Linked DNA regions of Rhodopseudomonas palustris HaA2. The protein of the gene in region 2 interacts with the protein of the main gene of each other region in a pairwise test. Links are inferred from orthologs where the notes say so. Each region holds a gene or a part of one and is shown on either strand. Other genes may lie near its edges.

What was found. Proteins that work in one complex are often made in the same cells at the same time.
Region 1: the proteins of pepT (region 2) and tpiA interact in binary tests that used the Escherichia coli proteins (3 or more experiments, as listed by UniProt). The link is inferred for Rhodopseudomonas palustris HaA2 from one-to-one orthologs.

The regions. Positions count from the first base shown.
Region 1 is NC_007778.1:3,184,401-3,188,937, forward strand. The notes cover bases 1-2,913. They hold tpiA (triose-phosphate isomerase), read right to left. Parts: upstream 1,888-2,913; coding sequence 1,114-1,887; downstream 1-1,113. Other genes in these bases: RPB_RS14075 (helix-turn-helix transcriptional regulator), read right to left, coding at 1-960; RPB_RS14085 (peptidylprolyl isomerase), read left to right, coding at 2,140-2,913. In the rest of the region: more of RPB_RS14085, read left to right, coding at 2,914-4,041; trpD (anthranilate phosphoribosyltransferase), read left to right, coding at 4,079-4,537. UniProt on the Escherichia coli protein: Involved in the gluconeogenesis. Catalyzes stereospecifically the conversion of dihydroxyacetone phosphate (DHAP) to D-glyceraldehyde-3-phosphate (G3P).
Region 2 is NC_007778.1:2,949,208-2,955,252, reverse strand. The notes cover bases 1,700-4,495. They hold pepT (peptidase T), read left to right. Parts: upstream 1,700-2,364; coding sequence 2,365-3,627; downstream 3,628-4,495. Other genes in these bases: RPB_RS12940 (efflux RND transporter periplasmic adaptor subunit), read left to right, coding at 3,838-4,495; RPB_RS12950 (HU family DNA-binding protein), read left to right, coding at 1,940-2,251. Outside these bases: RPB_RS12970 (NuoB/complex I 20 kDa subunit family protein), read right to left, coding at 1-399; RPB_RS12965 (NADH-quinone oxidoreductase subunit A), read right to left, coding at 411-776; RPB_RS12960 (hypothetical protein), read left to right, coding at 1,108-1,302; more of RPB_RS12940, read left to right, coding at 4,496-5,076; RPB_RS12935 (efflux RND transporter permease subunit), read left to right, coding at 5,104-6,045. UniProt on the Escherichia coli protein: Cleaves the N-terminal amino acid of tripeptides.

The DNA.
Region 1 (4,537 bases), 230 kb from region 2 along the record:
GCGCAGTTCGCTCGCCGTCAGTTTGTAGATGTTGGCTAGCGCCTCCAGCGGCGGCGGACTGACCGGCGATGTCTTGCGCACGAACACCGCGGCCACCGCCGAGGGAAGCGAGCCATTGCGCGACCGGTCGCCGGATGTCAGCGGCAGCACATGGGCAAACCAGCGCTGGTGCGGCGAGGATGCGAGCGGGATGGCGACACCGCGATTTCCCACCGACGTGTCGCCGTCTTCCGCCGCGATGAAAATCTCACGTAGCATACGGTTCGATTCCGGCGCCACCGCTGTGAGCATATTCCGTCGCTCACGCAGCAGCGTTCCTTCCTCAAGCATGGCGCGGCCGGGTCCGTTCGCGAACGAGATGCGGCCGTTGACGCCGACGAGAAAGACCGCAGCCTCGACCAGGTCCAGCGTTTCCGTCAGAACGGCCTCGGCCTTGCTGGCTTGCTGAAACAAGCGCCCGATGGCGACCGCGCGTTGAAAATGCGGAACGAGCAGCGCGGTGCGCTCGCGAGCGCCGGCATCAGCGACGCCATGCTTGTGGGTCCGACGGATGTTGAACAATGAGGAGGCAGTCGTGCCTTTCTCGAGGTTCACCCCAATCACATCGACAATGCCCTGCGGCTGAACCCACTCCCGATGAAACCTGGTTTTGACCAGCTCGCTTTCCGGCACGATATCAGTCGGCGTGAAGATCACGCCCGGCTCGACAAAGGCAGCCGCCGGAAACGTCGGGTTCAGCGAGAGATATTTCTCGAAATAGAGCTTCGTGTAGTGCGGATCTTCACCGATCAGGTAAAGCGCTTGGGCGCGAACTGTCGCTGTGTCGTGCCAGTACAACGCAGCCGAAGATCCTCCGACGAAGTCGCAGGATTGTTCCAGGGTTCTGATCCACAGCGTCGGGTCGAGCGCCGCGTCGTAGATTGTGCCGATCAGATCGGACAGCGCAGAGGATTCGGACATCTCGTCGCGACATCTTTCACTCGGCCTGGTATCAGGCACCTCCGTCGACGTTGCACCGCGTGGCGAATTGTTGGCAAGAGCAGAGCCCGCAGATCCGGCGGAATTTCCTCTCGGCCTTCGTGATCGTCCTGCCGTAACTTCCGCCCCGGATGCTCAGGGGCACCCGGCCGCGATCGCAAGGAAGTCCGACGCCTTCAGGCTGGCGCCACCGACCAGCGCGCCGTTGACGTGGGGAACCGCCATCAGCTCGCTGGCGTTGGAGGGCTTCACCGAACCGCCGTAAAGCAACCGCATGCGCTCGCCCTCGCCGTTGAAGCGTTGCGTCAGAGTCTGGCGGATAAATCCATGAACTTCCTCGACATCTGCGGCAGTCGGCGTCATGCCGGTGCCGATCGCCCAGACCGGCTCATAGGCCACCACCAGATTGGCGGCGGTTGCGCCGTCCGGCAGCGAGCCGGCGAGCTGGCCGGCGACCACATCGAGGGTGTGGCCGGCATTGCGCTCACCTTGGGTTTCGCCAACGCAGACGATCGCAACCAACCCTGCCCGCCAGACCGCCTGCGCCTTGGTGCGGACGATCGCGTCGGTCTCGGCGTGGTCGGCGCGGCGCTCGGAATGGCCGACGATAATAGTGCGGGCGCCGGCATCCGCCAGCATTTCGGCCGAGATGTCGCCGGTATGTGCGCCTGCGGCATTGGTGTGGCAATCCTGTGCACCAATTGCGACCGGCAGCGCGCTGTTGGCGTGGGCCGCGAGCCGATCGGCGAACGCCGCAATCAGCGTCGCGGGCGGGCATACCAGCAGATCGACCCCCGACGAAAGTTGCGCCGCGCCTTCCAGGATCGCATCGAGTTCAGACGAAGCGGCCTTGAGGCCGTTCATCTTCCAGTTTCCGGCAATCAGCGAACGAACGGCGGGGACCGGCATGGACACTCTCATGTTTCGGGGTTGCTCAATCCCGCTAGCAGAGCCGTTTGCGATGCTCAAGAGCGCGTGATCGCACAGGGGCGGACCGCAGCCAGAGCCTGTTGCGACGCGCTGGCGGCAGCGCGGTTGCGGTCTCCGGCTGGTTGCGACGCTGCGACCGCCACTTTATGATGGATTTTCAAGCCGGCGACGCTAATTTGCGCCACCGCGCGCCAGAGCGCGGCCGGTTCCCTCCTGCGAAAAAGTGTGTCCATGCTCCGAGGAATACGCAACGCCTCATCCAATTGGGTCGGCAAGACCATCATGATGATCGTGATGGGCGTGCTGATCCTCAGCTTTGCGGTCTGGGGCATTGCCGACATCTTCCGCGGGTTCGGCCGATCCACGCTCGCCACCATCGGCGGCACCGAGATCACCACCGAACAATTCCGCCAGACCTACAACGACCGTCTGCAGCAGATCGGCCGGCAGTTCGGCCGGCCGCTGACGCCGGATCAGGCGCGTGCCTTCGGCATCGATCGCCAAGTGCTGCAGCAGGTGATCGCGGAGGCGGCGCTCGACGAGGATGCGCGCCGGCTCGGGCTCGGCCAGTCCGACGAAGAGACCATGAAGAGCATCCTCAACGACCCGAACTTCAAGGGCGTCGGCGGTGCGTTCGATCCGAACCGCTTCCAGCAAGTGATCCGCCAGTTCGGCTTCACCGAGCAGCGCTACATCGCCGAGCAGCGCAAGGTCGCGCTGCGGCGGCAGATCGCCGGCACCATCACGGCCGGCCTCGCGCCGTCCAGCACGATGTTGCAGGTCGCCAGCCAGTTCCAGAACGAGCAGCGCGCGATCGAGTATCTGAAGCTGACCGACGCGCAAGTCGGCACCATCGACCCGCCCTCGCCCGAAGCGCTCGCGGCCTACTACGAAGACCACAAGACGCAGTTCCGCGCGCCCGAATATCGCAAGCTCGCATTCGTCACGGTGACCCCCGACTCGATCGCCAAATGGACCGACGTGTCCGACGCCGACGCGCGCAAATTGTTCGACCAACGCAAGGACAAGCTTTCGACGCCGGAGAAGCGGCAGGTGTCGCAAATCGTGTTTCCCAGCGGCGAAGAGGCCCAGGCCGCGCGGACCAAGATCGCCGAGGGCGCCTCGTTCGATGACATCGCCACTCAGCGTGGGCTGAAGCCGGCCGACGTCGAACTCGGCATGGTCAGCAAGGCCGAAATGCTCGACCCTGCCGTCGCGAATGCCGCCTTTGCGCTGCCGCTCAACGAGGTCAGCCAGCCGATCCAGGGCGCGTTCGGCACGGCGCTGGTCAGGGTGTCCAAGGTCGAGCCCGGCGTCCAGCCGAGCTACGAGAGCCTCGCCTCCACGATCAAACGCGATGTCTCGCTGGAGCGCGCCCGCGCCCAGGTGCAGGAACTGCACGACAAGATGGAAGACGCCCGCGCCGGCGGCGCCAATGTGATCGAAGCGGCCAAGACGCTCGGCCTCAACGCCGTGACCATCGAGGCGATCGACCGCTCCGGCCGCGGCCCGGATGGCCAGCCGGTCAAGGACATCCCCCAGGGTCTCGAACTGGCGACCGCCGCGTTCAACAGCGATGTCGGCGTCGATACCGAATCGATCAACTATCAGAACGGCTATGTCTGGTTCGACGTGCTCGGCGTGACGCCGTCGCGCGAGCGCAGCCTCGACGAGGTCAAGGACCAAGTCGAAGCGCGCTGGCGCACCGAGCAGGTCACCAGCCGGCTGCGGACCATGGCCGCCGAGATGGTGCAGAAGCTCGGCACCGCCGGCAAGCTCGCAGAAGTCGCGCCGCAGGGTGTCAAGGTCGAGACCGCCACCGGACTGAAGCGCGAGGGAGCGAGCGCCGGCGTGCCGGATACAGTCGTCGAGGCGGTGTTCAGGACGCAGAAGGACGCGTTCGGCCAGAGCCAGGGCGGCACCGGCAACGAATGGTTCGTGTATCGCGTCACCGACGTCACGATCCCGCCGGTCGATCTCGCCTCCGCGGAGACGAAGAAACTCAAGGACGCGCTGGTGCAGCGGATGAACGACGAGCAGGTCGGCGAATATATCGCCTGGGTCGAAAAGCAGATCGGCACCAAGATCAACCAGCAGGCTGTGGCTCAGGCGACGGGGGCGGCGACCAACTGACGAAGGCATCCGCCTTCGCCCGTCGCCGATGGGGACCATGATCGATTTCAAGGCAGTTATCGCGAAGGTCGCGACGGGGGCGTCGCTGACCAGGGACGAAGCGGCGAACGCGTTCGACGCGATGATGTCGGGCGACGCGACGCCGTCGCAGATGGGTGCATTGCTGATGGGCCTGCGAGTCCGCGGCGAGACCGTCGACGAAATCACCGGCGCGGTGACGACGATGCGCGCCAAGATGCTGACGGTCGCAGCGCCGCCCGACGCGGTCGACGTCGTCGGCACCGGCGGCGACGGCTCCGGCTCGGTCAACGTCTCGACCTGCACTTCGTTTGTCGTGGCCGGCTGCGGCGTTCCGGTCGCCAAGCACGGCAACCGCGCGCTGTCGTCGAAATCCGGCGCCGCCGACGTGCTCAATGCCCTCGGCGTCAAGATCGACATCACCCCGGACCACGTCGGCCGCTGCGTGGCGGAGGCCGGCATCGGCTTCATGTTCGCG
Region 2 (6,045 bases):
CTCCGGCATCTGATCGTAGACCTTACGCAGCGCCGGAGCCATTTTATTGGTCAGGGTGCCGGCCACGATCATCACGTCGGACTGCCGCGGCGAAGCGCGCGGGGCGAAGCCGAACCGCTCGGCGTCGTAGCGCGGCATCGACAACTGCATCATCTCGACCGCGCAGCAGGCCAGGCCGAAGGTCATCCACATCAGCGAGCCGGTGCGCGCCCAGGTGATCAGATCGTCGGTCGCGGCGACGAAGAATCCCTTGTCGGACAGCTCGCGATTGACGTCGAGAAAGAACGGATCGTCGGCGCCGACCGGCTTGCCGGTGTTCGGATCGATGATGCCGCTGGGGGCTCGCGCGATCAGCGGCTGCGCGCCCTCGGGGCGCGTCGACGGCGTCGGCTGCTGCATCGAGGCTGGACTCAATCCCATTCGAGCGCACCCTTCTTCCACTCATACGCGAAGCCGACGGTCAGCACGCCGAGAAACACCATCATCGACCAGAAGCCGGTCGCGCCGAGTTTCCCGAACGCGACCGCCCATGGAAACAGAAAAGCGACTTCGAGGTCGAAGATGATGAACAGGATGGCGACCAGGTAGAACCTGACGTCGAACTTCATGCGGGCGTCGCCGAAAGCGTTGAACCCGCATTCATAAGCCGAGAGCTTTTCGGGGTCGGGCTGCTGATAGGCGACGGCAAAAGGCGCCACCAGGAGGACAAAGCTCAGTCCAGCCGCAACAAGAATGAATACGACGATTGGTAGATAGTTCGGCAGAATGCCGCTCATCACCGTTCCCTATCCCGCGGTGGTGCACCGCCGCAGACTCGTTTGCATTTGAATTGTTCTACCGCTTAGCGCAGTGCAACAGGGGGCGCAAGACAAGCTGTGTTGACACCTAGGTACCTCGTCATGCGCACAGCGCTGGGGTTTTCCCGGACGCACTTTCAAACCCCGGTTCAAAGCTTGGCCCAGGCGCCGAAAATGCGGCGTATACCTCCTGGAAACCATACCCATCAGGGACGAAACCATTTTCGGAACCCGCGAAACTTTCCTGAAACACACGCCGGATAAATCTGTGTGCATCGAAGCGGCGACAAGCACCGCGCGGAGGCGACAGATGAACCACTCCATTCATTCAGCGGATCGGGCCACCCACCTGAAAGTGGTCGTGGTGGCGCTGGTCGCAGGCATCGCCGTCGCCGCCTTCGGAATTTCTGCGCGGGTGACCGCCGATTACAGCCAGACCGCCCACGTCGTGAAGGCGACCAAGCAGATCACCATCACCAGCTCCGAGACCTCGACGGTGAGATAAGCCGCAAGGCTGCCTTCGCACCCTCCAGTCACGGATCATTGAGATCGGCCGCCTCCGGGCGGCCTTTGCTTTGGCCACATCCGACTCCGGAGCGGCACGCGGCGCCCTGCGCCACACTTCTCCACAATGTGCTGAACAAGATCTGAAGCGCCGGCATCGGCGGCGTGTCCGCAGCCGGACATCCGCGCGCGGCATCGCCCCGCACGTCCGACTGCGGAGGCGAATCCACGCATGGCGGGCATCGGGGCGAAAACACATTGGGAAGGCGCTGGTGGAGCTGCGGTTCGCCAAACGCCTGTTTTCACAAGGCTAAATGGCGCGAGAGACGGGGCTCGAACCCGCGACCTCCGGCGTGACAGGCCGGCGCTCTAACCAACTGAGCTACTCCCGCGTGGTTGCGTCACCGCGCAGGCGGTCGATCTACCGGGGCGTCCTTCTCAAGTCAAGCCGATTGCGCGAAAGCTCCGTTTTCGCTCGCCGGGGTCGCTGTTGTCCTTTGATGCCGGCCTTTTTTGGGCCCACAATGCAAATAATGCGCTGTTTACGGGCAAAACAGCGTATGCAGCCCCCACCCGAATCGTCTAAGGCCTGCTACGTCTTAGTTTCCTAAGCCGATACCAAACCCGGAGAGCTAAAAATGGCGAAGAAAGCAGTTGCGAAAGCCGCGACACCCACGACCGTCACCCTGAAGCATCTCGCCGCGGCGCTCGCCGAAGAGCACGAGTTGTCGAAGAAGCAGACCGAAGCCATCCTCGGCGACCTGGTCGGGCGCATCACCAAGCACCTGAAGAAGGGCGAGCGGATCCGCATCGTCGGCCTCGGCATCCTGCAGGTCCGCAAGCGCGCCGCCCGCACCGGCCGCAACCCGGCCACCGGCGAGACCATTCAGATCAAGGCCAGCAAGAAGGTCGCGTTCCGCGCCGCGAAGGAACTCAAGGAAGCCATCTGAGCTTTCTCCTTCCACCGATCCACGCCATCCCGGAAGCCGCTCGCGGCCGCCGGGATGGCGACTGACCTGCGATCTCGTTGTCCACGCTTTTCTGAAATCTGGCGGTCCTGAGCGTGCCCACTGGCGTCAGCGACATCGAATTCACACACGGCGTGACCGAGCGCTTCCTGCGCTATGTCGCAATCGACACCCAGTCCGACCCCGCTTCCCCCACCTGCCCCTCGACCGCGAAGCAGAAGACCCTCGGCGCCCTGCTGGCGCAGGAGCTGCGCGACCTCGGCCTGTCCGACGCCCATCTCGACGAGCGCGGCTACGTCTATGCCACCATCCCGGCCACCACCGCCAAGCCGGTGCCGGTGATCTGCTTCTGCGCCCATATGGACACTTCGCCCGATTGTTCAGGCGAAGGCGTCAAACCTCAGATCGTCAAGGATTATCAGGGCGGCGACATCGTCCTGAAGGCGGACCCGACCCAGATCATCCGTGCCGCCGAGCATCCGGCGCTGGCGCAGCAGATCGGCCACGACATCATTACGACGGACGGCACCACCCTGCTCGGCGCCGACAACAAGGCCGGCATCGCCGAGATCATGGACGCGGCCGCCTTCCTGCTCGCACATCCCGACATCAAGCACGGCCCGCTCAAGATCCTGTTCACGCCCGACGAGGAGATCGGCCGCGGCGTCGACAAGGTCGATCTGGCGAAGCTCGGCGCCGATTTCGCCTACACCATGGACGGCGAGACCGCCGGCAACATCGAGGACGAGACCTTCTCGGCCGATGGCGCGGTCGTCACCATCCAGGGCGTCAGCGCCCATCCGGGCTTCGCCAAGGGCAAGATCGAGCACGCCATCAAGATCGCGGCGGCGATCGTCGAGCGGCTGCCGAAGGACACCTGTTCGCCGGAGACGACGGAGGGCCGCGACGGCTTCCTGCATCCGATCGGGATCACCGGCGCGCTGGAGCAGGCAACGCTGAGCTTCATCGTCCGCGACTTCACCGAACAAGGGCTTCAGGAGAAGGAAGCGCTGCTGCAGCGGATCGTCGACGAGGTGATGCGCGATTACCCGCGCTCGACCGCCACGGTCGAGATCAAGCCGCAATACCGCAACATGAAGCAGGTGCTCGACCGTTATCCCGAGCTGGTCGCAAACGCCCGCGAGGCGATCCAGCGTGCCGGGCTGACGCCGGTCACGACGTCGATCCGCGGCGGCACCGACGGTTCGCGGCTGTCGTTCATGGGCCTGCCCTGCCCCAACATCTTCGCCGGCGAACACGCCTTCCACTCGCGGCTCGAATGGGTCAGCCGCCAGGACATGGAAGCCGCCGTCCGCACCATCGTGCATCTGGCGACGATCTTCGAAGAGAAGGCATAGGCCGGCGCCACGTCGCCGGCCGCCATCGTCCCGAACAGTTTCCTCCCGTCCCACCGACACCGTCCGATCATCGACGATCGGACGGAAGAATGAAGCTTGGCGCCTCTCGTCGAAGTTGCGTCAGTCGATGGACCCGTATCTGGGAATCTGATCTGGGTTCCCTGTCGCGCCCGGATATTCGGAGAGGGCGAGAAAGCGGAGATCCACCTGATGGCTCGGGGACACCTTCCGTCGCTTCCGTCCGCAAGAGGATGGTCGGTCATCGCCGGCCTGTTGTGCGCGCCTTTAGTCCTGTCGGGATGCAAGGAGCAGAACAAATACGCGGCGCCGCCGCCCACCAAGGTCACCGTCGCCACGCCCACCCGATCGCCGGTCACGCTCTATGCCGAGTTCACCGGCAACACCGCCCCGGTCGCCTCGGTCGATCTGGAAGCGCGCGTGCAGGGCTTCCTCGAGAGCATCGACTATCGCGACGGCGAAGCGGTGAAGAAGGGCCGCGTGCTGTTCAAGATCGAACCGGCTCAGTATCAGGCCCAGGTCGATCTGCAGCAGGCCCAGCTCGACGGCGCCAAGGCCAAGCAGGTCAACGCGCAGCGCGAATACGACCGGCAGGCCACCCTCGGGCAGAAGGAGGTCGCCACCCAGCGCAATGTCGACGACGCCCAGACCAATCTGGCGTCGGCGAATGCCCAGGTCGCGGCCAGCGAGGCCTCGCTCAAGCTCGCCAAGACCTCCCTCGCCTATGCCACCGTGACCGCGCCGTTCGACGGCGTGGTGACGCGCCGCCTCGCCAATATCGGCGCGCTGGTCGGCTCGTCCGGTCCCACCAAGCTCGCCACCATCCTCCAGGTCGATCCGCTCTACGTCTATTTCAACATCACCGAGCAGCAGCAGATCAATCTGCGCGATGCGCTGGCCAAGCAGGGCAAGACCCTGAAGACCATGCGCGAAGACGGGATGGAAATGCCGATCGAGGTCGCGCTGTCGGCCGACACCGCATTCCAATATGCCGGCAAGGTCGACTACATCGCGCCGCAGGTCGAGACCGCCACCGGGACGCTGCAATTGCGCGGCGTGCTGGAGAACAAGAACGTGGCGCTGGTGCCCGGCCTGTTCGTCCGGGTCCGCGTCCCCGTCGGCAAGCTCGACGACGCGCTGCTGGTCGACGACACCGCGGTGATGTCCAACCAGACCGGCAGCTACGTCATGGTGGTCGGCAACAACAACGTCGTCGAGCAGCGCCAGGTGACCCCCGGGGCGCTGCAGGGGCAATTGCGTGTGATCACCAAAGGCCTGTCCGCCGACGACAAGGTTGTGATCGGCGCGATCCAGCGCGCGGTGGCCGGCAACACCGTGGCGCCGGTGTCGGGCGCCATGGCCGCCGCCCCCACCGGCCCCAAGCCGGCCCCCGCAAGTCTGACGCCCGGAACCGGCGCGTCCAAGCCCTGATCCTTCCGGCCCTCACGAGGCGTCACCATGTTCTCGCGCTTCTTCATCGAACGGCCGGTGCTCTCCAACACGCTGGCGTTTCTGATCATCCTGTTGGGCGCGCTGTCGCTGATGCGGCTGCCGGTGTCGCAATATCCAGACGTGGTGCCGCCGACGGTGTCGGTGACGGCGACCTATCCGGGCGCCAGCGCCCGCACGGTGATGGATTCGGTGGCGCTGCCAATCGAGCAGCAGGTCAACGGCGTCGAAGGCATGATCTACATGCAGTCGACCAGCGCCAGTGACGGCAGTTACAGCCTCGTCGTCACCTTCGACATCGGCACCAATCCCGACATGGCGCAGGTGCTGGTGCAGAACCGCGTCTCGCTGGCGAGCGCGCAATTGCCCACCTCGGTGTCGACGCAGGGCCTCAACGTCAAGAAGAAGTCGACCGCGATCCTGCAATTCGTCAGCCTGTATGCGTCGGACGGAAAGTACGACAATCTGTTCCTGGCCAATTACGCCAAGATCAACCTCGAGAACGAGCTGGCCCGGCTGCCCGGGGTCGGCGACGTTTCGGTGCTCGGCTCCGGGTCCTATGCGATGCGGATCTGGCTCGATCCGGATCGCCTGCAGAGCTACGGCCTGACCCCGAGCGACGTCGTGTCCGCGATCCGGCTGCAGAGCAGCGAGGTCACCGCCGGTCTGGTCGGCGGGCCGCCGACGCCCGACATGGTGAACTTCCAATACGCGCTCGACGTCACCGGCCGCTTCAACGAGGCCGCCGATTTCGAAAAGATCGTCGTCAAGGCGGTCGACGAAGGCGGCGGCAACCTCGTGCGCATCGGCGATATCGGCCGCGTCGAACTGGGCGCCGCCTCCTACGGGCAGACCGCCACGCTCGACGGCAAACCGTCCGCCGCGATCGCGATCTCGCTGTTGTCGGGCGCCAACGCGCTGACGGTCGCGCAATCGGTCAATGCCAAGATG